Regions from separate parts of the Thioalkalivibrio sp. ALE12 genome, predicted to be linked through region 1. Evidence: predicted binding sites of a transcription regulator. Region 1 holds the regulator's gene; each other region holds the start of a gene.

Region 1 (5,585 bases):
GGCTTCACCGCCAACGACTTCGCCCGCTCGCACCCTGGCGGCCGGCTGGGCCGGCGGCTGCTGGTGCATGTCGCCGACATCATGCACACCGGCGACGCGATCCCGCGCATCACGCCGGAGGCCCCGCTGAAGGACGCCCTGTTCGAGATCACCCGCAAGGGCCTCGGGCTGGTGATCGTGGCCGGCGCCGACGACCGCATCCAGGGCGTGTTCACCGATGGCGACCTGCGCCGCACCCTGGATGCCGGGCACAGCCTGGACGGCCTGACCATCGGCGAGGCGATGACCACCGGCGGCCACACCGCGCAGCCCGACTGGCTGGCGGTCACGGCACTCGAGACCATGGAGAGCCGGCGCATCAACGCCCTGCCGGTCACCGACGCCGACCAGCGCCTGGTCGGCGTGATCAACATGCACGACCTGCTGCGCGCCGGGGTGGCCTGATGAACCTGGATGCCGCGACCCTGCGCACCCGCCAGCAGGCCGTACGCCTGCTTATCCTGGACGTGGACGGCGTGCTGACCGACGGCAGCCTGTTCCTGGGCGATGGCGGCGAGCAGTACAAGGCCTTCAACAGCCGCGACGGCCACGGGATCCGCCTGGCGCTGGACGGCGGCCTCGACATCGCCATCCTGACCGGGCGCACCTCCGGGGTGGTCGAACACCGCATGCGGGACCTGGGCGTGGAGCACCTGATCCAGGGCCGCCGCGACAAGGGCGAGGCCCTGCACGAGTTGCTGCAGCGCACCGGCCATGACCCGGCGGAAGCCGCCTTCATGGGCGACGACATCGTCGATCTGCCGGCCATGCAGCGGGTCGGGCTCGGGATCGCGGTCGGGGACGCCCACCCGCTGGTATGCCGCCACGCCCAGTGGGTCACCGAGGCCCACGGCGGGCGCGGCGCCGTGCGCGAGGCCTGCGAGGGGCTGCTGGCCGCGCAGGACCGGCTGGACGCCCTGCTCGAGACCTACCTGAACGGATGAGCCGGCGGAGACGCAACCGGTACGGTCTGGCGCCGCCGTTGGTCCTGTTCACGCTGGCGTGCGCAAGCCCCGCAACCGCCGAGGTCACCCCGCCCGAGGGCGAGGTGACCCTGCAGATCGACGGATTCACGCTGCACGCCACCGGCGACGACGGTGAGCGGACCCACCGGCTGCAGGGCACCCGACTGCGCGAATTCGGCCGCGACGGGCCGCAGTGGGTGGATGACCCGGAACTCGACCTGTTCGCCGATGGCGGTATCGAATGGCGCTGGACCGCCCCGGCGGCCCTGCACCGCCCGGCTGACGAAACCCTGGACCTGGTCGGCCCCACCCACGGCGTACAACCAGCCCGCGGCGAACGCGTGCAGACGGTCATCGACTCGCGGGATGTACGTATCGCCACAGACACCATGGTCGCCACCTCGGACGCCCTCTCCACCCTGAACCAGCCCGGGCTGTTCCAGCGCGGCACCGGCCTGCGCGTGGACTCGCGAGCGGATACCATAGAGCTGTTCCATGACGTGTACTCGCTCTACAGCGAGGCGAGCGAGGAGGACCCCGCGCATGACCCCGATCCCGAATAGCCGCCGCCTGCCGGGCCTGCTTGCGGCGGCCGGCCTCCTCTCCGCCCTGCTGGCGACGCCGGCCCTGGGCCAGCAGGGATCGGGACCCTCGCTGCCGGTGGAGATCACCGCCGACCGCGCGGAGATGGACGAACGCCAGGGCCTGGGCACCTACACCGGGGACGTGATCGTGATCCGCGGCGACATGACGCTGGAGGCCGACACGGTCTACGTGCGCACCCGGGATCGTCGCCCCTACGAGATGGAGGCCCACGGCGAGCCGGCCCGCCTGGAATCCCCCGACCCCGAGACCGGCGAGATGCGCATCGCCACCGCGCTGCGCATCGACTACCTGCTGAACGAGGACCGCATGATCCTCACCGACCAGGCCCATGTGATCACCACCCGCGAAGAGGCGCGCGGCAAGCGCATCACCTACGACCTGACCACCGACGTGATCGAGGCCGAACGCGGCGAGGGCGACAGCGAACGCGTACGCATCACCATCCAGCCACGCGACGACGAATGAACGCACCCGCCACCAGCCCGGCGCCGGCACCCGCCGAGGCCCGTGATCGCCTGATCGGGCGCGAACTGACCAAGCGCTACGGCCAGCGCACCGTGCTCGACCAGGTGGATGTCGACCTCGCACCCGGTGAAGTGGTCGGCCTGCTGGGTCCCAACGGCGCCGGCAAGACCACCTGCTTCTACAGCCTGGTCGGGCTGATCCGTCCCAACGCCGGGCGCATCACCCTGGGCGGGCACGACATCACCCGCGCGCCCATCCACGTGCGCGCCCGCGCCGGTCTCGGCTACCTGCCCCAGGAGGCCTCGATCTTTCGCCGCCTGAGCGTGTGGGACAACCTGCAGGCCGTGCTGGAACTGCGCCCCGGCCTGGACCGCCACGAACGCCGGCGTATCGGCGACGCGCTGATCGAGGAGTTTCAGCTCGAGACCGTGCGCCACAGCCCCGGGATCGCGCTGTCCGGCGGCGAACGTCGGCGCGCCGAGATTGCGCGGGCCCTGGCCGGTGACCCGCAATTCATCTGCCTGGACGAGCCCTTTGCCGGGGTGGACCCGATCTCGGTGGGCGATATCCAGGATGTAATTCGCCACCTTGCAGCGCGCGGCATCGGGGTTCTGATCTCCGATCACAACGTGCGCGAAACCCTCGGGATCTGCCACAGGGCCTATATTCTGAGCGAGGGGCGCCTGCTGGCCGCCGGGACACCCGACGAGCTACTGGCCGATCCCCAGGTGCGCCGGGTCTATCTCGGCGAGAATTTCCGCCTGTGATTCCGGCACGCGCACAACCCGCGCCGGTGCACAAACCACGAGGCAGCATTTAAGATCGCTCTTATGGTCACCCGCGACCCGCACAGCCAATGCTGAAACCCGGCCTGAATCTTCAGCTGGGTCAAACGCTCACCATGACCCCGCAACTGCAGCAGGCCATTCGCCTGTTGCAGCTGTCCACGCTCGAACTACAGGTGGAGATCCAGCAGGCGCTGGAGAGCAACCCCATGCTGGAACAGGTGGAGGACGAGGACGACATGGGCGGGGCCGAGCGCCTGGACGCGGAGGGCGAGGTGGTGGAAGGCGACCGCATGGAGGCCACTACCACTAGCGATGACGTGATTCCCGAGGAGCTCACCACCGACAGCCGCTGGGACGACATCTACGAACCGCCGCCCGCCCCCAAGGGCGTGGATGACCGCGACCCGCTGGAAAACACCAGCGACGACGACGGCGAGGGCCTGCAGGACCACCTGCTGTGGCAGCTGCACCTGAGCCACCTGACTCCGCGCGACCAGCGCATCGGCGCGGCCCTGATCGACGCGATCAGCCCCGACGGCTATCTCGAAGGCGACCTCGAGACGCTGGCCGAGACCATCAGCCGCGGCGAGGAAGAGCCCGTCGGCGTGGATGAGGTCGAGGCAGTCCTGCACTGGATCCAGCAGTGCGACCCCCTGGGCGTGGGCGCGCGCGATCTGCGCGAATGCCTGGAGATTCAGCTGCGCGAACTGGCCCCGGACGCCCCCGCCCGCGAGGCCGCCCGGGCGATCCTGGAACACGGCATGGACAGCCTGGGCAAGCGCGATTATAAAGCCCTGCAACGCCAGTCGGGTGTGCGCGACCCGGACGAACTGGCGCGCGCCCTGGACCTGATCCGCACCCTGAACCCGCGACCGGGCGCGCAGATCAGTGCCGCCACCTCCGAATACGTGGTGCCCGATGTCTACGTGCGCCACACCCCGGAGGGCTGGCGCGTGGAGCTGAACCCGGAGATCGCGCCACGCATCCGTATCAACGACCTCTACGCCGGCATGGTGCGCCAGGTATCGGATGCCCGCGACAGTGCCTTCATGCGCGACCAGCTGCAGGAGGCGCGCTGGTTCCTGAAGAGCCTGCACAGCCGCAACGACACCCTGCTCCGCGTTGCCGAGGCGATTGTCCATCGCCAGCAAGGCTTCCTGGAACATGGCGAGGTCGCGATGCAGCCATTGATCCTGCGCGATATCGCCGAGATCCTGGAGATGCACGAATCGACCATCTCCCGGGTGACCACCCAGAAATACATGCACACCCCGCGCGGAGTCTTCGAGTTCAAGTATTTCTTCTCCAGCCACGTCGGCACCAACGACGGTGGCGAGTGTTCCGCCACCGCCATCCGTGCCATGATTCGCGAATTGATCGACGACGAACCCGCGAACAAGCCGCTCAGCGATGCCCGGCTCGCCCAGATCCTGGCGGACCGGGGCATCAATGTGGCGCGTCGCACCGTGGCCAAGTACCGCGAGGCGATGCACATCCCTTCATCCAGCGAACGCCGGCAGATGGCCTCCATGCCCACCGGCCACAAGTAACCAAGGAGTCCCGACCATGCAGATCAACCTGACCGGCCACCATGTGGACCTCACCGACGCCCTGCGCGACTACGTCAACGAGAAGTTCGCGAAGCTGGAACGCCACTTCGACAAGGTCATCGACGTGCACGTCGTGCTGACCCATGAGAAGACCCAGAACCAGTTCAACAAGGCCGAGGCGAATCTCCAGGTCAGCGGCAATCACATCCACGCCGAGGCCTCCCACGAGGACATGTACGCCGCCATCGACGCGCTGATCGACAAGGTCGACCGCCAGCTGATCAAGCACAAGGAAAAGGTCAAGGATCATCACCGGGCCGAGGGCGCCCAGCGCAATCGCGAGCAGGCCTCCTGACCCATGTCCATTGCCGAGTTGATCACCGCCGAGCGCATCCGCCTGGAGCCGGAATGCTCCAGTCAGAAGCGGGCCCTGGAGGCCCTGTCGGAACTCCTCGCCGGCGGCGGTGATGCCGGCGGACCGGGCAGCACCGCGATCTTCGAGGCCCTGTCCGCGCGCGAAAAGCTGGGCTCCACCGGCCTGGGCCATGGGGTTGCGATCCCCCATGGCCGCCTGGCCGATCTCGAGGCTCCGCGCGTGGCCGTCCTGCGCCTGGAGAGCGGCGTCGACTTCGACGCCATGGACCACGAGCCGGTCGATATCCTGATCGCCCTGCTGGTCCCGGAGGCCGCCACCAGCGATCACCTCGACCTGCTGGCCCAGCTGGCGCGCGGGCTTTCGCAACCGGACACCATTGCCGCCCTGCGCCGGGCCGGCGATGCCGCCAGCCTGGAACAGGAACTCGTCCGCCGCTTCCGCGAGGGCTGATCCCGTGCGCCCCGCACCCTGCCACGCCACCGATCCCCGCCGGCCCTGCTCATGAACGAGGCACTGGGCGAAGGCGGGATTGCCCGCGACATCAACGTGGAGAGCCTGATCCAGGCTATGGGCAACCGCCTGGATCTGCGCTTCGTGCATGGCGAGCACGCCGCCCCCGACCGCAAGCTGGTCGGCGAGGACGGGGATGACCTGCCTCTGGCCGGCCACCTCAACCTGATCCGACCCAACCGCATCCAGGTCATCGGGGACTTCGAGGCCCGCTACATCGCCGGCCTCAGCGACGACCAGCGCAACGACCTGATCCTGGAGATGGCCCGCACCGGCACCACCGCGG
Region 2 (5,585 bases), on a different contig from region 1:
GACTCTCGGGGCCCGCGATCAAGCCGATCGCGCTGCTGAAGGTCCAGCAGGTCTATCAGGTGGCCGCGCCCCACAACGTGCCGATCATCGGACAGGGCGGCGTGATGAACGCCACCGACGCGCTGGAATTCCTGATCGCCGGGGCCAGCACCGTCGGCGTGGGCACCGGGCTGTTCTACGACCCGCTGTGCCTGCCCAGGATCCTCCACGGCATCAGCGACTACATGGACCGCCACGGCTACACCCACGTACGCGACCTGACCGGCACCCTGCAACTCAACGGCGCCGTCTCCGCCTGCGCCCCGCCCGCCCCGCAGGACCCCACCACCTGAAGGCCTGTTTCACCACGAAGCACACGAAGGCACGAAGAACGGCCAGGTCAAAAGCGATAGAGCATTAACAGGAAGATGGGAAGGACGGAAGAATGCGGGAATGGTGCCCCGGGACTGATCAACCCGCCGGGCAGGCCCCAGGACACGGGCCAGCGGCCTTTACCCAAAAACCCTTCCCATCTTCCCTTCTTCCTGTGAACCGCTTTTGACCTGGCCGTTCTTCGTGCCTTCGTGGGCTTCGTGGTGAAATCAGCCTAGTCGTCGTCGAGGCCGAGTTCGTGGATCTTGCGGGTGAGGGTGTTGCGCCCCCAGCCGAGCAGGGCCGCCGCCTGCTGGCGGTGGCCGCCGGTGGCGTTCAGGGCCTCGCGGATCACCGTGCGCTCCAGTTGCGGCAGCACCGAACCCAGCAGGTCCTGGTCTCCACGCTGCCAGTGCTGGCGGGCCACCTGGGCCAGTTCGGCCGTCCAGTCCCGCGGGCCGGCGACCACGCCGGCCGGACCACCGTCCGGCTCGGCCCGGGTCTCGGCGGGCTGGTGCAGCTCGGCCGGGAGGTCGTCCAGGTGGACCTCGCGGCCCGACGCCATCACGGTCAGCCAGCGGCAGGTGTTCTCCAGCTGACGCACGTTGCCCGGCCAGGGCAGGCGCTGCAGCTCCGCCACCACCTCGGGGCGCATGGTCTTGGCTTCGACCCCCAGTTCCTGCGCCACCTCGGCCATGAAATGCTGCACCAGCAGCGGGATGTCCTCCGGGCGCTCGCGCAGGGACGGCACATGGATCCGGATCACGTTCAGACGGTGGAACAGATCCTCGCGGAACAGCCCCGCGCGCACGCGTTCCTCTAGGTCCTGGTGGGTCGCGGCGATGATGCGCACGTCCACCCGGATCGGCGTATGGCCACCCACGCGGTAGAAGGTGCCATCGGACAGCACGCGCAGCAGTCGGGTCTGCAGGTCGAACGGCATGTCGCCGATCTCGTCGAGGAACAACGTGCCGCCATCGGCCTGTTCGAAACGGCCCTTGCGGCTCTGGTTGGCGCCAGTAAACGCACCACGTTCGTGGCCGAAGAGTTCACTCTCCAGCAGATCCTTGGGGATGGCCGCGGTATTCAGGGCAATCAGCGGCTGATCGGCGCGCGGGCTGTGCTGGTGCAGGGCACGGGCGACCAGTTCCTTGCCGGTGCCCGACTCCCCGTTGATCAGCACGGTGATGTTGCTGCGCGACAGGCGGCCGATGGCGCGGAACATCTCCTGCATCGCCGGGGCCTCGCCGATGATCGGGGTCTCCTCGATCTCGGGGCCAGCGGTGCCGTTGTCCTGCCCGGCGCGCCGCGCCTCCAGTGCCCGCTGCACCAGGGCCACGGCCTCGTCCACATCGAACGGCTTGGGCAGGTACTCGAAGGCCCCGGTCTGGTAGGCGCCCACGGCGCTCTCCAGATCGGAGAAGGCTGTCATGATGATCACCGGCGGCGGATCGGGGCGCGTCTGCATGCGCGCGAGGAAGTCCAGGCCATTCAGTCCCGGCATGCGGATATCGGCGACGATGGTGTCCGGCACCGGGTCCCGGTCGAGCGCCGCCCAGGCGGCGTCCGCGGTCTCGAAGCCGCGCACCGCGATCGCGTGACGCTGGAGGGCGCGTTCCAGCACCCAGCGAATCGAGTCGTCGTCGTCAATAATCCAGACAGTGGGCTCCATCACTTCCTGGCCTCCCGGGCCTTCGGGGGTTCAAGGGGCAGCAGGATGTCGAACGTGGTCGCCCCCGGGCGCGAATGGCATTCGATCAGACCGTCGTGCAGCTGGACCAGGCTCTGGGCAATGGGCAACCCGAGCCCGGTCCCGGCGGCGCGGCCGGTCACCATGGGGAAGAAGATGCGTTCGCGGATCTCCTCCGGGATACCGGGCCCGTTGTCGCGCACGCTCAGCTTGGCGACCAGGCGGTGGCGATGGCCGGAGATGGTGTACTGGCGCAGGATGCGCGAGCTCAGGGTGATCTCGCCCCCGTCCTCCAGCGCATGCACCGCGTTCTGCACCAGATTCAGGATCGCCTGCACCAGCATGTCGCGATCGGCCTGCACGTCCGGGATGCTGGGGTCATAGTCGCCGCGGATCTTCAGACCCAGCGGCAGCTGCACACTGACCAGGCCCCGCACGTGCTCCAGCACCTCGTGCAGGTTGACGGGCTCGCGTCGCGGCAGGTTGTTCGGCCCCAGCATGCGATCAACCAGGCTGCGCAGCCGGTCGGCCTCGCGAATGATGATCTGGGTGTATTCCTTCAGGCCCGAGTCGTCCAGCTCGCTGGCAAGCAATTGCGCCGCCCCCCGTAGCCCCCCTAGCGGGTTCTTGATCTCGTGGGCCAGCCCCCGGGTCACCGCGCGGGTGATCGCCTGCTGCTTCTGCAACTGCTCCTCGCGGCTGATGCGCTCGTGGCGATCGATCGCATTCAGCTCGAACAGCAACTGCCCCGGCTTGTCGCCCTCGCCATGGAGCGGGGTGATGACCACGTCGGCGAGGAAACTTTCGGCCCGCAGCGGCTCCATCTGGCGCGCGCGCAGGGTGATCGGCTGATCCAGCGTCAGCGCCGAGCGCAGGCGGCTGGACAGATTCCGGTCCAGCTTGAGCCACTGGCCCAGACCATGCCCGACGATGCGTTCGCGACTGAGACCGAGCAGCACCTCGGCGGCGCTGTTCATGCTCAGCAGGCAAAGCTCGGCATCGGTCACCAGCACGGCCGTGGAGAGGTCGTCCCACCAGGGCGGGGTGGCCGGGCCGGAATTGGAAGCGGGCGTGGTCATCAAGAGGCCTCAAGCAGGAATCGCGCCAAGCGGGAATCGCCCGGCGGGGCGCCGAAGCCGGGGGCACGGTCACAAAACGCAGCCGAATCGCCACCCCCCAGAACCCAAAACGCCCCATGATGGTGCAATCATAGCACCATCATGGGGCGTTGTGTGCACTATTGAAGTGCAGAGATCGAAGTTGTCAATTCGGAGCCGGCGTCACCGGCCAGGGAGACGCTGATTGAATCGCGCGTTCGCGCTCGAGTCGCTTTTGCGTGCGAACAAGGCGCGGTGACTGCCGTGCAGTCACTCTGCACAAGGGAACCGCAACGCCGCTCCCACGCAAAAGCGGCCGAGCCCCTTCTTTCAATAGCTTGCGGGGTTGGTGCCCCCTGTTCCCCGATCCTGCGTTGCGCCGCTTGCGGGTAGAACCACTACCCGCTGCACGACGCGCCTTGTCTCGGAAAACAGGGGGCACCAACGCGGACGTGCGATTCAATCAGCGTCTCCCTAGGGCGCCCTGGGTGCCTGCGGGGCCCTGGGCGCCTGCGGCGCACCCCCGGGCGGGAATTGCTGCGGCCGCTGCTGCTGTTGCTGCTCGCGCGGAATGGCCATCCGCAGCACGTTGAACTCGATGGTCGCGCTCGCCCCCAGCTCCTCGCCGGATGCGTCCACGATCCGGGCCTGCAGCGTATGCTCGCCGCGGTTCAGCCCCTCGAAGGTCGCCGTGGGCGACTGACTCTCGCCCGCCTCCGCGCCGTTCAGCACCCAGATCACGCGATGGCCCGCGTCGGCATCCAGCGCTGGCTCGAGATCCAGCTCGGCGCTCACATTGCCGTCGTTCGCGCGCACCCCCGAACCGTCCTCCGGACGGGCAATTGCGACCCGCGTGTACACACCCTCCGCCTCCGGCTGACCGCGGGGCCGCACGGGCCGTTCGAGAATCTCCCGCGCACCTTCCAGCGGGACCGCGCGCATGGGCTCGCGCACGTCCACGGGCTCGCTGGCGCGCCCCTCGGGCGGGCGGTCGCCAAAATGGACATTGCCCTGATCGTCGGTCCAGCGGTAGACGTCGGCACTCGCAAGCGCCGGGGCGAGAAGGACAGCCAGCGACAAGGCCAGCCAGAGCGTGGTTCGGAACATGGGTCTTCCTCCTTGGGCGGGATGGCGCGGCACCACCACCCTGCCTCCCGTGTACGTTCGGACCACCACAAGCCCGGAAGCTCCCGCGCCACCGGCACGGGCCAGCCGGGATCAGGCGGCCGCGCGAACCCAGACGCCCTGCAGCCGCGCCGCATCGGCCTGCAGGGTCGCGAGGCGATCCCGCTCGGCCGCCGCGGCCGTTCCCGACTCCAGCGCGGACAGCCAGTCATCCAGCGCAGCCAGGCGGAGCATCGTGGGCGCCGCCCCGCGTTCGATTGCAGTCAGTGGCCGCCGGGCATTGAACCCGGCCAGCACGGCCCGGTACCGATCGGCATCCGGCTGTCCGGAGGCGTCCACGGCGAGCGCCAGGGCGATGCGCGCGAGCTGCCAGAAGGCCGGTACCGGCGCGGGCGGGATCACCAGATCGGCAAGACCGGCACCTTCCGGGTAGATGCGCACGGACTGCCAGTAGCTTCCCGCCAGCGGCAGGTCCTCGAAACGGTAGAGCCCCTGGTGGTGCAGCTCGGCGTCCAGGATCGCCCGGGACTCGGCATCCAGCGTGGACGCCATCGCATCGGCGCGCTCGCGCATCTGCTGCTGCAGCACCCCGCGCCGGTAGCCCTCGCCGCCGGGCAAGGCCCCGGCCGTGTGACGCCCCTGCCAGTCGGCGGCGCGCTCGCCCAGGGCCTCCAGACTGCCGGGCCCCTCGGCCGCAACCGCGCCCTGCGGCGCCTGACCGCGCTCCAGCACCAGCAGGACCTCACCAGAATCGGGATCCGCACCCCGGCCGATCACGCGACCGCAGCCGCCAGGTACCTCGCCGAGCGCGGATTCGAGCGCCGGGGCCACGGCGGCTGCCAGGCGCAGACACTGCACCGGCCGGCCATCCAGTTCGAGGCCGCTCGGGCCATGGGTCAGGGCCAGGCCGGTCGAATCGGCGCAGGCCCGGGTCTCGGATTCGTTCTCTACCATCGGAAAATCACCCAGGAGGGGGGTACGAAATTGGGATCCAGCTCGTTGCGACGACCGTCCAGCGTGCCGTCGCCCGTGGTGTCGATCAGGTAGTAGGTCGGGCCCACGGCGGGCGTGACCTCGACCATCACCAGCTCGCCACCCATGCGGTATTCGCGCCGGGTCTCGCCGTCGCGCTCGATGATGATGATGTCGGCGTCCTCGAGCGAGCGCTGTTCGCGGGCGCGTTCATCCAGCACCGGGGGCGGCGGATCCGCGCCCTCTTCAAGCTCCGGCGGCGGCGGGGCATCCCCCCACTCGCGGTCTTCCTGCGCCAGCGCCGTGCCGGAAACCAGCAGCAGGGCCGCCAGCAGCGACAGGGGCAGGCT
Region 3 (5,585 bases), on a different contig from region 1:
CTGCGGCTCCCACCAGGGGGTCGGGCCGACCATGGTGGTCAGCGCCAGCACGGTGACCGCGAACGCCGAGATGAACATGGTCACGGCACCAATGCCGTAGCCCCACAGCCCGGCGAAGCGGCGCTGCTGGCGCGCCATCACCTCGTAGCCGGCCACAGCGAGCATGATCACCGCCATCAAGGCCACCCAACCGAGCTGCGCATGGTCGAACAGCGTCTGCAGGATCAGCCCGACCAGCAGCAGCTGGATCACGGTGCGCGCCCCGGCGATCAGCAGGCTGCGCCCCAGCCCCATACGTGCCCAGACGGTCAGCCCTGCCAGCGCGACGACCAGCAACGCCGCCAGCGACAAATCCAGCGCGGAAAGCGAGATCAGTTCCACGCGGTCACCTCCAGCTTGCCGTTGGCGATGGTCAGGATGCGGCCGCCCAGGCGCTGACGCTGCAGGGTGTCGTGACTGACCCAAAGCGCTGCCGCGTCTTCCTCGGCGAGATACCCCCGTACCGCGCGTTCGATGCGTTTGGTGTTTTCCAGATCCAGATTGGCGGTGGGCTCGTCCAGCAACAGGACGCGCGGCTGGTTCAGCAGCGCGCGCACCAGCCCCAGGCGCTGCTTCTCGCCGCTGGAGAGACGTTCGACCTCCCAGCCTAGAGAGGCCTCGGGCAAGGCGACCTGCTCCAGCAGGTGCAGGGCCGCCGGGCGGGCGAAATTTGCTGGCAGGTGCTCGTCCACTCGCTCGCCCCACCAGGCAGTCTCCGCCGGTACGTACGCCACGCGCCGGCGCCAGTCGACCGGCGCCATGGCGTCCCGCGGTTGCCCGTTCAGCATCACCTCCCCCGTATTGGGGTCAAGGTCGGCCAGGGCCCGCAGCAGCAGGGATTTTCCGGAACCGGAGGCGCCCGTGACCTGCACCAGCTCCCCGGGCTGAAGCGCCAGATCCAGCGGGCCCAGATGGGCGGTTTTCAGTTGGCGAACATCCAGCAGGCGATCCATGCGACAGGGTTCCGGTGCGGCGAAATGGCGATCGTAACCGAAGCCGGGGCGGCGGGATGAATGGCCGGACGGGCAGGCGCTGCTTGCTGCGAGACGAACGGTCCGCCGTGAGGGGTGCCTCTGCGGATGTCGATCGCACTATCGGGCGCAGGCAGGGGCTTCGCGGGCGAGCCCGCTCCCACAGCTCGGGAAACAAAAAAGGGCGCCCGGGGAGGGGCGCCCAAAGGCCAACATCCAAGTCCTGGGAGACTGTCTTGTCGGCGTCGGAGGAGACGATGTTGGGGCCGGGCCTGTGGCCCGACCCCGGTTCAGGTTAACGAGGGTTTATTGCTTCCCGGTGAACTCCGGGTAGGCCTCGAGACCGCACTCGGCGATGTCGGCGCCCACATCCTCGTCCTCTTCGCTCAGGCGGATACCCATCACCGCCTTGAGGATGGCCCAGACGATCAGGCTGGCCACGAAGACGAAGGCGAAGATGGCAAGCAGGCCCACGATCTGGCCGAAGAAGGTCGCGTCCGGGTTGGACAGCAGGACCGCCATCACACCCCAGATACCGGCGGTACCGTGCGCGGAGATCGCGCCGACCGGGTCGTCGATCTTCAGCTTGTCCAGCGCGACGATCGAGAAGACCACGATCACGCCACCGATGGCACCGATGATCATCGCCAGGAACGGGCTGGGCATCAGCGGCTCGGCGGTGATGGACACCAGGCCCGCGACCGCGCCGTTCAGCGCCATGGTCAGGTCCGCCTTGCCGAACACCAGACGGGTCGTGATCAGAGCGGCGACCACACCCCCGGCCGCGGCCAAGTTGGTGTTGGCGAACACGGCGGCCACGGCGTTAGCGGACTCGATGTCGGAGACCTTCAGCTCGGAACCACCGTTAAAGCCGAACCAGCCCAGCCACAGGATCAGCACACCCAGGGTGGCCAGCGGCATGCTGGAGCCCGGGATCGCGTTGATCTGGCCATCCTTGCCGTACTTGCCCTTGCGCGCCCCGAGGAGCAGCACACCGGCCAGCGCGGCAGCGGCACCCGTGAAGTGGACGATGCCGGAACCGGCGTAGTCCAGATAGCCGATCTGGTCGAGGATCCCGCCACCCCAGCTCCAGAAGCCCTGGATCGGGTAGATGAAGCCGGTCAGGACGACCGCGAAGGCGAGGAAGGCCCACAGCTTCATGCGCTCGGCCACGGCACCCGAGACGATGGACATCGCGGTGGCCACGAACACGACCTGGAAGAAGAAGTCGGCACGATCAGAGTAGTAGATGTCGCCACCACTACCCAGTACGTCCGCGACCGCGTTGTCGCCCGAGATCAGGAAGCCCAGGCCCGGGATGATAGAGCTCAGGCCGTCGCTGTACATGATGTTGTAACCGATCAGCATGTACATAATGCTGGCGATCGAATACAGGGCGATATTCTTCGTTGCAATTTCGGCCACACTCTTGGTGCGCACCATACCAGCCTCGAGCATCGTAAAGCCCGCGGCCATCCACATCACCAGCGCGCCGGCCACCAGAAAGTAAAAGGTGTCCATTGCGTAGGCGAGTTCGACAACTTGCTGTTCAATTTCCATGATTGAAATTCCTCATTCGATGGAAGACGGAGGCCTTAAAGGGCTTCCGGGCCGGTCTCGCCCGTGCGAATACGCACGACCTGCTCCACCGGTGTGATAAAGATCTTGCCGTCGCCGATCTTGCCCGTGCTGGCAGACTTGGAAATGGCCTCGACCACCTGATCGACCAGGTTCTCGTCGACAGCCACTTCCAGTTTCACCTTGGGCAGAAAATCGACCACGTACTCGGCACCGCGATAGAGCTCGGTATGACCGCGCTGGCGACCAAAACCCTTTACTTCGGTCATGGTCATCCCTTGTACGCCGATCTCCGAGATCGCCTCGCGAACATCATCAAGCTTGAACGGCTTGATTACGGCGGTAATCATCTTCATGTCAGACTCCTGTAGTCGGGCCCGCCATCTGGCGGACCCGCTGTTGCTTTAGGCGGTAATGCGGAATCAGAAGGTCTTGGACCAGCCCACCCAGGCGCCCAGGTCTTCGTCGGTCTCGTCGACATACTCGAGATTGAAGCTGAACTCGCCCCAGTCGCCCGCATCACGGGTCAGGCTGGCGGTGTAGTGGGTGTAGTTTTCGGCGTTGGAATCGTCGAAGCTGGTGCGACCTACCAGGAAGCCGGCGCTGTAGACGTCCATGAACGGGACATCCAGGCCGGCGTAGAAGTACATGTCGTCGTCTTCCAGGGCCGAGTCATCGCTGTCGTGAACGACGTAGGCCATACCGCCGTACAGTCCCACAACGCCCGTATCGAAGCTGACCTCACCATAGATCTCGCCGAAGTCGGCACTCAGGGAACCGGTATCGTCTCGGGCATCCGGATAGGCGTAATAGATGTAACCGACGTCGTAGCCGAACCCATTGTCGAACGCGTCGGCAAATCCAAGATAAAGATCCATTTCGTAGCTTGTTTGATCTTCATTCCCCTCGTCGACGCCAAAGTCAACATTCGATACCCAGGTTCCCACGTAGAAACCAGAGGCATGCTCGTAATCGATACCACCCTGAACGGCAGCACCGTCGTCGGTTTCGGAAAAACCACGGAAGTAGTAATTGGACACCGCGCCGATGTTCACGGACAGCTCCGCGGCGGCGGTGGAGGTAAAGGCGACGCCACCGGTGGAGCCTACGGTGAGGACAGCAGCGGCCAGCGCGGAACGGGTGAACTTCTTCATGTTGGTCATCTCCCAGATTGGTCAATCGAGTGTCGCGTAGTCGACACCCGGTCCTTGCACGGGCTGTGCCAAGTACCAAAAGGGAGCAAAATCGGCTTTTCGCAACACCTGTTGCGGCCCAACCACGGGCTTTTGCCTTTATTTGGTGCGCACTAAAAGTGCACACGCACCAAAAACGTGCGGAGACCGAGGACTGTGAACCATGTACGGGATTCCGGAAGGTTCAGTCCTTCGGCGAGTGGCGGGGTTGGAGAGGCAAATCGAGGCGGGGACAGGCGCGACCAACGCACACGCGGCCATGCGGGACGTACGGCGAACACCTCCCTGCCCTGCAGATCGCCACGTCGCCTCGCGACCCGCGATGACACAGCACGGCAGGGGGGTGGCGCCGACCGGGGCAGCGCCCCGTCGCCGGCGCGGGTTTACGAGGAAAGGCTACCGCGTTCGATCTCGATGCCGACCTCGCGCACGCCGGGCACGGCGCCGGGCTTGCCGAGCTTGATGCGCAGCCAGGGCGTGCCGAACTGGGCCATCAGGGCCTCGGCGATCTCCTCGGCCAGGGATTCCAGCAAGGCATGCGGCTCGCGCGTGACGATGGCACGCACGGCGTTGGCCACCGCCTCGTAGTCGACGGTGTCGCCGATCTCGCCGGAGTAGGCGGCGATGCGGGTATCGGCCGCCAGTTCGATATCGAATCGCAGGCGGCGCTGGATGCGCTGTTCCCAGTCGTAGACGCCAACAACGGCATCAATCTCGAGGTCGCGCAGATAGATTCGATCCATGGGTTCGGCGGGCTCCTGTAGGTCGGCGCCTATCCTACTGCCCGGGCCGCATGAGGTACACCGAGCCGCTATCATGGTGACTCCCGATTACTCCGAGACACGCATGAGCGAGCCCTTTCACGAACTCCCCTGGCCCGCCAATCCGGAGGGCGCACCCCGGCGCATCGGCGTGGAGATCGAGATGGCCGGGGTGTCGCTGGAGACGATGGCCGAGACCGTGAAAGACGAGTTCGGGGGGCATATCGAGTCGGACAGCGCCTTCGTCTTCCATGTGCGCGACACGGACGTCGGCGACTTCCAACTGGAGCTGGACGCCCGGGTACTGAAGGACCGCGGCTACCGCGAACACCTCGCGCGCCTGGGCATCGAGCTGGACGACTCCGACGAGGCCGCGCTGGAACGCTGGCTCGCGGACGCCGCGGGCCGCCTGGTACCGCACGAGATCGTGGCGCCGCCGATCGCGACGGCTGACCTTCCCCGCCTGGACCGGGTGCGCGCCGCCCTGCAGCAGGCCGGCGCACTGGGTACCGAACGCTCGTTTCTCTATGCCTTCGGTCTGCAGATCAATATCGAGGTGCACCGCACCGATGCCGAGTGGCTGCTGGCAATCCTGCGCAGCTTCCTGCTGATGGTGGAAGTGCTCACAGCGGCGGGCGCCATCGACCTGGCGCGGCGCCTGTCGCCCTACATTCGGTCTTTCCCCGGCCCGTTTGTACGCTACGTGCTGGACCCGGACTTTCGTCCCGACCGGGCCGGCCTGATCGACGCCTACCTGGCGCATAACCCGACCCGCAACCGCCCGCTGGATCTGTTGCCGCTGTTCGCCCATCTGGACTCCGATAGGATCGACGCGGCCCCTGTGGAACACGAGCTGATCAAGCCGCGGCCGGCCTTCCACTACCGCCTGCCCAACTGCGAGATCGACGACCCGGACTGGAGCCTCGCGCGGCCGTTCAACGGCTGGGTCGAGGTCGAGCGCCTGGCGGCGGATCCGGAACGCCTGGAACGCCTGTCGCGGGAATATCTGGAACGCCCAGGCCAGGCCCTCGGCCGCTGGGCCG
Region 4 (5,585 bases), on a different contig from region 1:
GGTCGCAGGTTCAAATCCTGCCGTCCCGACCAAACAGGAAGCATGAAAAAGGCCGCTTGTAGCGGCCTTTTTTGTGTCTGACGTCCGAGTTTGTCCGGGCGGGTCTATTCCATCGAGCGGCGACGCGCCTCGCGCTGGTAATGCAGCAAGGCGAGGTTGGTCTGGCGCTCCAGCCACTGTGTCATCCCGACAATCTCGAAGCCGGCGTATTCGTAGCCCTCCCGCGTACTGCGCCGCCGGTTGGCCAGGCGCAGGTCGCCCGAGAGCCGCTCACTGACGTCGGGGAGCAGCAGATTGGTGAACGCGAGGGTGGTGCCGGTCTCCAGCGTGTCGAGCGTGGCCGTGGCCAGCTCGATGCACATGCCCTGGCCCGAGAGATCGACGAGCTCGCCGATGACCGGGTCCTTCCAGCCGGGCGCGCGCAGTTCGATCTGCGGGCGCTGGGCCATGGGGATGTGAACGCGGAAGGTTTCGCGGCGCTGGAGATGCTCCAGTGTTTCGGGGTAGGGGCAGGCGTACAGGGCGCCGCCTTCTTCATGTTCGATCCGGGCCACGGTGGTGGAGAAGCGTACGGCCACGCCGCGCAGCGCGGCGAATACCCGCAGGGGCATACCGGAGGTGACATGCTGGTGCGCGCGCGGCGGATTCAGTTCGTCGAGAAAGAGTTCCTTCGCGGCGGGGTCCAGCCGGACCAGGGCCGAAGTGTACAGCGGGCCGTCGGCGTCGAGCCGGACGCTGACCAGGGTGAGCTTGTGGTCCAGGTCCTTGAGAATGCCGGCGATCCGGTCCGGCTTGTCGACCGTGTAGTCGGTTTCGTCCATGCGTCCGTGACGTTAGCTGGGTGTGAGGACGCAAGGTACTGGTCGAGCATCCGAAATGCCAGCATCGGTGCGAATAAGCTGCATCAGGCTTGTGTGATACGGCGTCCGCCACGGGTGTTGGGGCGGGTGCGCCCGTAGGGGTCGTAGGTCGCCGCCGGGCCGGCCTCTTCGCCGCGCAGGATCTGCATGGAGAGCTCCACGCGCTGGCGATCGCGATCGATCAGGCGTGCGTTGCCCTGGTTGAGGGTGTTGCAGCGCTCGATGGACTGGCGCAGGGCCTGCCAGTGATCGTTGAGGACGGCACCGTCGTCCATGCGCGAGAGCAGGCGGGCCATGCCCTCGGGTGTGAATGACTCGCTCGCGGCCTCGGCGATAGCGCGCTGCTGGCGGGTCTCGGTCTCGAGGTCCTGCAGCAGCCCCTGCTTGGTCGCCACGACCTCCTGCAGGGTCTCCGGGGTGCGCGCCTCGACCGCGCGGGTCTCCTGGATCAGGGCCTCTTCCAGTTGGTGGGCCAGCCGGATCGAGGTTTCCAGGGAGCGCAGCAGGCGATGGCGCGTGTCGGTGTTCATCGGTGAGGTCCGTGATTAGCGCAGCAGGCGCTCGAGGTCGATCATGCGGTCGGCCAGCTGTTCGTTGTCCACCGGGTAGTTGCCGCTGGCGATCGCCTCGCGCAGCTCGGCCACACGCGCCGCGTCGAACGGGGCGTTCTCGCCGGCGCTGGCGGCCGAACTCATCGCCTGGGCGGCGCCGGTCAGGGTAAGCGAATCGTTACCGGTGGTCGCGGCGCTATCCGACTCTTGCGCCCGGTTGGGCGCGCCGCTGGAGTCCTCGCGGCCCTTGACCGTGGAGCTCTGGCCGTCGGGGCGCAGACTGTTCGTGTTGAGGCCCTTGATATCCATTGTGCCGTCCTGTCGTTGTAACTGTGCTGCAAGTGTTTACGGCCGCGTGTGCTGAAACTGTAGCCCTGTGGCGGTGGTTTTTGTAACACCGATCACAGAGTCGGCATCAAAGTGTCACCCGGACGTGCCCGGAGGGCTGGATTTCGCCCTCGACCACGCGCCCGGACGAGGTGTTCTTGACCCGGATGCGGTCCCCGAGGCTGCCGTTTTCCAGGGCCTCGCCCTGCATGCGGATGGCGATCGAGCCGTTTTCGGCAAGGATCGTGACCCGCTGGCCGCGGCTGACGATCTCGCGCTGGGTGACGTGCTGTGTGCCGATGATCTGGCCCGGACGAATGCTGCGCCGGGTCTGCTGACCGATGAGGGCCGACTTGTCTTCATGATAACTGCCCGCGTGGCGTGACGTCTCGATGCGCTGGAAGCGCAGATCGCCGCTGGTCAGCGTGTGCTGGCGAGGGAGGTTGCGACTGGCCACCAGCACCTGAGCGTAACGTTCCACCGTGGCCGGGACATACAGCTGCCAGGTGACCGGGCCCGCACACTGAAGGTGGATCGCGGTATTGCCGTCGCGGCGGCCGCCGGGCGGGAAACGGGCGTTGAGTCCGTCATGGCAGTAGGCCAGCCGGAGCCGGTTGTCGAGCTGGCCGATCTCGATATTGATGTCGTCGCTATGTTCGGCGTCCAGCTCCTGCAACAGAAACTGTTCCGCGGCCGCGCGGATCTCCGCAACGGGGTGGATCTCGGCGTGGGCCGGCACGGAGAGCGCGAACCACGCCACGAGAGCCATGAGCCCCATGGGGATGCAGCGTGATGTACAGGTTGTATGTGGATGCATATGCCGGTCCTCGCCGCCCGAGGGAATACCCCGGGTCTGCCGCGTCCGTTCGCGGACCCGAAGCTATGCAGGTTTGATGCCAGTTGTCCGGGCGGTGCCCGACTCAAGGCCCGGCGTTCAATGCCGTTATCCCTGGGAAGCGGCGCCAGAAGGCGCATACAGGCGATTGCAAATGACAGCCCGGGGGTGCGCGGTGCACACTGAGCTCCCGGGAGCGGCTCGCGGCAGATGGGCGCGGGACAAGGAGAGCAGCACCATGAGTCAATTCATTGACGATGTGAACCAGCGAACGCAGCTGGTGGGTCAGAACCGGATGGAACTGCTGCTGTTCCACCTGGGTGGATCACAGACCTTCGGAATCAACGTGTTCAAGGTGCGCGAGGTGATCCCGTCGCCGCCGCTGCGCCAGATCCCGGGGTCGATGAGTGTGGTGCGCGGTGTGGCTACGCTGCGGGGCGGCACGGTGCCGATTATCGATCTGGCGCGCGCCATGGGCCTGCGCAGCGCGGCCGGTGCCAGCGACAGCGGCGACCAGAAGGTGGTGGTCACCGAGTTCAACCGTTCGGTTCAGGGGTTCTGGGTGTCGGCCGTGGACCGGATCGTGAATGTGAACTGGCAGGACGTGAAGTCCCCTCCGCGTGGTACGGGGCGCGAGTCCTTCCTGGTCGCGGTCACCGAGATCGACAACAAGCTGGTCGAGATCATCGACGTGGAACGGGTGCTTTCGATCGTCAATCCTCTGCCGACCGAGGTCTCCGAGTCCATCCGAGCGGACGCCACGCCAGCGGGGGGGCGCAAGGTCGTGATCGTTGACGACTCGGTCGTGGCGCGCAAGCAGATCGAGGGGGCGATTCGCGGTCTCGGGTTCGAATACGAGGTTTTCAAGGATGGTCAGGAGGCGCTCGACTTCCTGGAGCAGAAGGCCGGGGAGGGCCCGGTTCGCGACCAGATCGAGCTGGTGATCTCGGACATCGAGATGCCACGCATGGACGGCTATACGCTGACGGCGCGGATCCGGGACAATCCCGCCCTGAAAGATCTGAAGGTGCTGCTGCATTCCTCGTTGAGCGGCGAGTTCAATACCGACATGGTCAAGCGCGCCGGGGCCGATGCGTTTCTCTCGAAATTCAACCCCGACGAACTGGCCAACGCGGTGCTCGACCAGACCGGGCGCGAGGATCAACAGGTCGAATGACCGCCGGGGGGAACGGGGTTGCCGCCCGGCAAGGCCGGGGCGGCGTCACATGGCCGACAAGGGCCCAGTGTCGTGTCCCGCCTGCGACACCGTATACTGAAACCCGCTACCGGGGATTCCCCCTGCGTTTCGTGGCGCGGGCGCCGCTGTCAAGGACTCGTCATCAGGATGCTAATCACCATGGACTGTGCTCGGGGATGAACCGGTGATCGATTCCCGCGATTACGAGGAGTTTTCCCGCTTCCTGCAGGACTGCTGCGGCCTGGTGCTGGGTGACAGCCGTCAGTATCTGGTGTCGAGCCGACTGTCCCGGCTGCTCGACGAGTTCGACTTCAAGAGCGTGCCGGAGCTCCTGCACGCGATGCGGCAAGCCCCGAATCCGCGGCTGCGCACCCGTGTGATCGACGCGATGACGACCAACGAAACCTCGTGGTTTCGCGATGGCTTTCCGTTCGAGATCCTCCGGCATGTGTTGTTGCCGGAGCTGGCTGCGAAGGGAAGCAGCATCAAGGTCTGGTCTTCCGGCTGTTCCAGTGGCCAGGAGGCCTACAGCATCTCCATGGTCGTCTCCGAGTGGGAGGAATCCCGCCCCCCGCGCAAGGTGCCGGTATCCATCCTGGGGACGGACCTGTCGGAGAAGATCCTGGATGACGCCCGGCGGGCGGTCTACGACGGCCTGAGTATTGTGCGCGGGTTGAGCGAGAGCCGCCGCGCGCGCTTCTTCGAGACCGTGACGGACGGCCACAAGGTCGTTCCCGAGGTCCAGCGGCGCTGTCGTTTTCAGAAGCTCAACCTGATCGACAGCTACGCGGCACTGGGCAAGTTCGACCTGGTGTTCTGCCGCAACGTGCTGATCTATTTCTCCGGCGAGACCAAGCGACAGGTTCTTGACGGTATTGCCCGGCAGATGAATCCGGGCGGCTATCTGTTTCTTGGCGCTTCGGAGACGGCCGGCCCGTACACCAAGGCCTTCGAGACGGTTCGCACCGACTACGGCTCGGTCCTCCGGCTCAAATCCTGACGCCCCTCCGTCGCAGGGCCGCCAGGTCCGAAACGCCCGCGCAATGCGGCCGCGACTCGAATTGCCCCCTTCCCACGTTTCCCGCTAAGGGCGTCCCCAGCCGAGACGGATTCCCGTCGCTGGCATAGCGATTGCATCGGTCTCCTCGCAAAGGGCCGCAATGGCTGCGTCCCGGTTCTGGTAGCGAGGGTCCGCCACGGGCGGACAGGACGGAAACGATGAGTCTCTCTCTCGACAAGGCGATGGGCATCCTGCCGCAGGCGGTCAACGTGCGCGCCCAGCGCATGGAGCTGCTGGCCTCCAACATCGCCAATGCGGACACCCCGAACTACAAGGCGCGCGATATCGACTTTCGCGCGGTGCTCGAGTCCGCGGCTGGGAGCGGCAATCACTTGCCCATGGCGCGTAGCCAGGCGGCGCATATCGACCCCAATGCCGGGGCGATGAACGGGCAGGCCGAGGCGCTTTATCGCGTCCCTTCGCAGGCGTCCCTGGATGGCAACACGGTGGATCCGCAGATGGAACGTGCCGCCTTTGCCGAGAACGCGATCCAGTACCAGAGCAGTCTGGAATTCCTCAATCGCCGGGTCTCCGGCATCCGCGAAGCCCTGAGGGGCGACCGTTAACGCGGGCCTGATCGGGAGATCGATGTCGTGAGCAATATGTTCAGTCTGTTCAATACCTCGGCTTCGGCGCTGTCGGCGCAGTCGGTGCGCCTGAATACCGTGGCCTCGAATCTGGCCAACGCGAACACCGCCGCCACCAACCCGGACGAGGCGTATCGCGCCAAGCAGGTGCTGTTCCAGAGCGTGAT

Evidence for each region. The regulator sigma-54, encoded in region 1, starts transcription at its own class of promoters, with help from an activator protein. The targets are predictions, from matches to a motif close to TGGCANGNTNCNTGCTT.
Region 2: the regulator sigma-54 is predicted to act here: its motif matches at 3,132-3,148, upstream of glnL (nitrogen regulation protein NR(II)).
Region 3: the regulator sigma-54 is predicted to act here: its motif matches at 3,797-3,813, upstream of F614_RS0112610 (TorF family putative porin).
Region 4: the regulator sigma-54 is predicted to act here: its motif matches at 2,621-2,637, upstream of flgA (flagellar basal body P-ring formation chaperone FlgA).

The regions. Positions count from the first base shown of each region.
Region 1 is NZ_KB905909.1:33,478-39,062, reverse strand. It holds gene F614_RS0108945 (KpsF/GutQ family sugar-phosphate isomerase) at 1-444, shown strand, start outside; gene F614_RS0108940 (HAD family hydrolase) at 444-983, shown strand; gene lptC (LPS export ABC transporter periplasmic protein LptC) at 1,022-1,567, shown strand; gene lptA (lipopolysaccharide transport periplasmic protein LptA) at 1,548-2,075, shown strand; gene lptB (LPS export ABC transporter ATP-binding protein) at 2,072-2,842, shown strand; gene F614_RS0108920 (RNA polymerase factor sigma-54) at 2,932-4,413, shown strand; gene hpf (ribosome hibernation-promoting factor, HPF/YfiA family) at 4,430-4,768, shown strand; gene F614_RS0108910 (PTS sugar transporter subunit IIA) at 4,772-5,239, shown strand; gene hprK (HPr(Ser) kinase/phosphatase) at 5,291-5,585, shown strand, end outside.
Region 2 is NZ_KB905906.1:307,454-313,038, reverse strand. It holds gene F614_RS0104795 (dihydroorotate dehydrogenase) at 1-332, shown strand, start outside; gene ntrC (nitrogen regulation protein NR(I)) at 587-2,023, opposite strand; gene glnL (nitrogen regulation protein NR(II)) at 2,023-3,120, opposite strand; gene F614_RS0104780 (DUF4124 domain-containing protein) at 3,613-4,245, opposite strand; gene F614_RS0104775 (hypothetical protein) at 4,357-5,217, opposite strand; gene F614_RS0104770 (DUF2782 domain-containing protein) at 5,211-5,585, opposite strand, start outside.
Region 3 is NZ_KB905916.1:29,736-35,320, reverse strand. It holds gene fetB (iron export ABC transporter permease subunit FetB) at 1-381, opposite strand, end outside; gene F614_RS0112625 (ATP-binding cassette domain-containing protein) at 372-992, opposite strand; gene F614_RS0112620 (ammonium transporter) at 1,317-2,570, opposite strand; gene F614_RS0112615 (P-II family nitrogen regulator) at 2,606-2,944, opposite strand; gene F614_RS0112610 (TorF family putative porin) at 3,011-3,742, opposite strand; gene folB (dihydroneopterin aldolase) at 4,165-4,524, opposite strand; gene F614_RS0112600 (amidoligase family protein) at 4,598-5,585, shown strand, end outside.
Region 4 is NZ_KB905911.1:67,240-72,824, forward strand. It holds tRNA gene F614_RS0110900 (tRNA-Pro) at 1-32, shown strand, start outside; gene F614_RS0110905 (flagellar brake protein) at 105-821, opposite strand; gene F614_RS0110910 (flagella synthesis protein FlgN) at 905-1,390, opposite strand; gene flgM (flagellar biosynthesis anti-sigma factor FlgM) at 1,406-1,720, opposite strand; gene flgA (flagellar basal body P-ring formation chaperone FlgA) at 1,827-2,516, opposite strand; gene F614_RS0110925 (chemotaxis protein CheV) at 2,812-3,750, shown strand; gene F614_RS0110930 (protein-glutamate O-methyltransferase CheR) at 3,956-4,771, shown strand; gene flgB (flagellar basal body rod protein FlgB) at 4,990-5,397, shown strand; gene flgC (flagellar basal body rod protein FlgC) at 5,425-5,585, shown strand, end outside.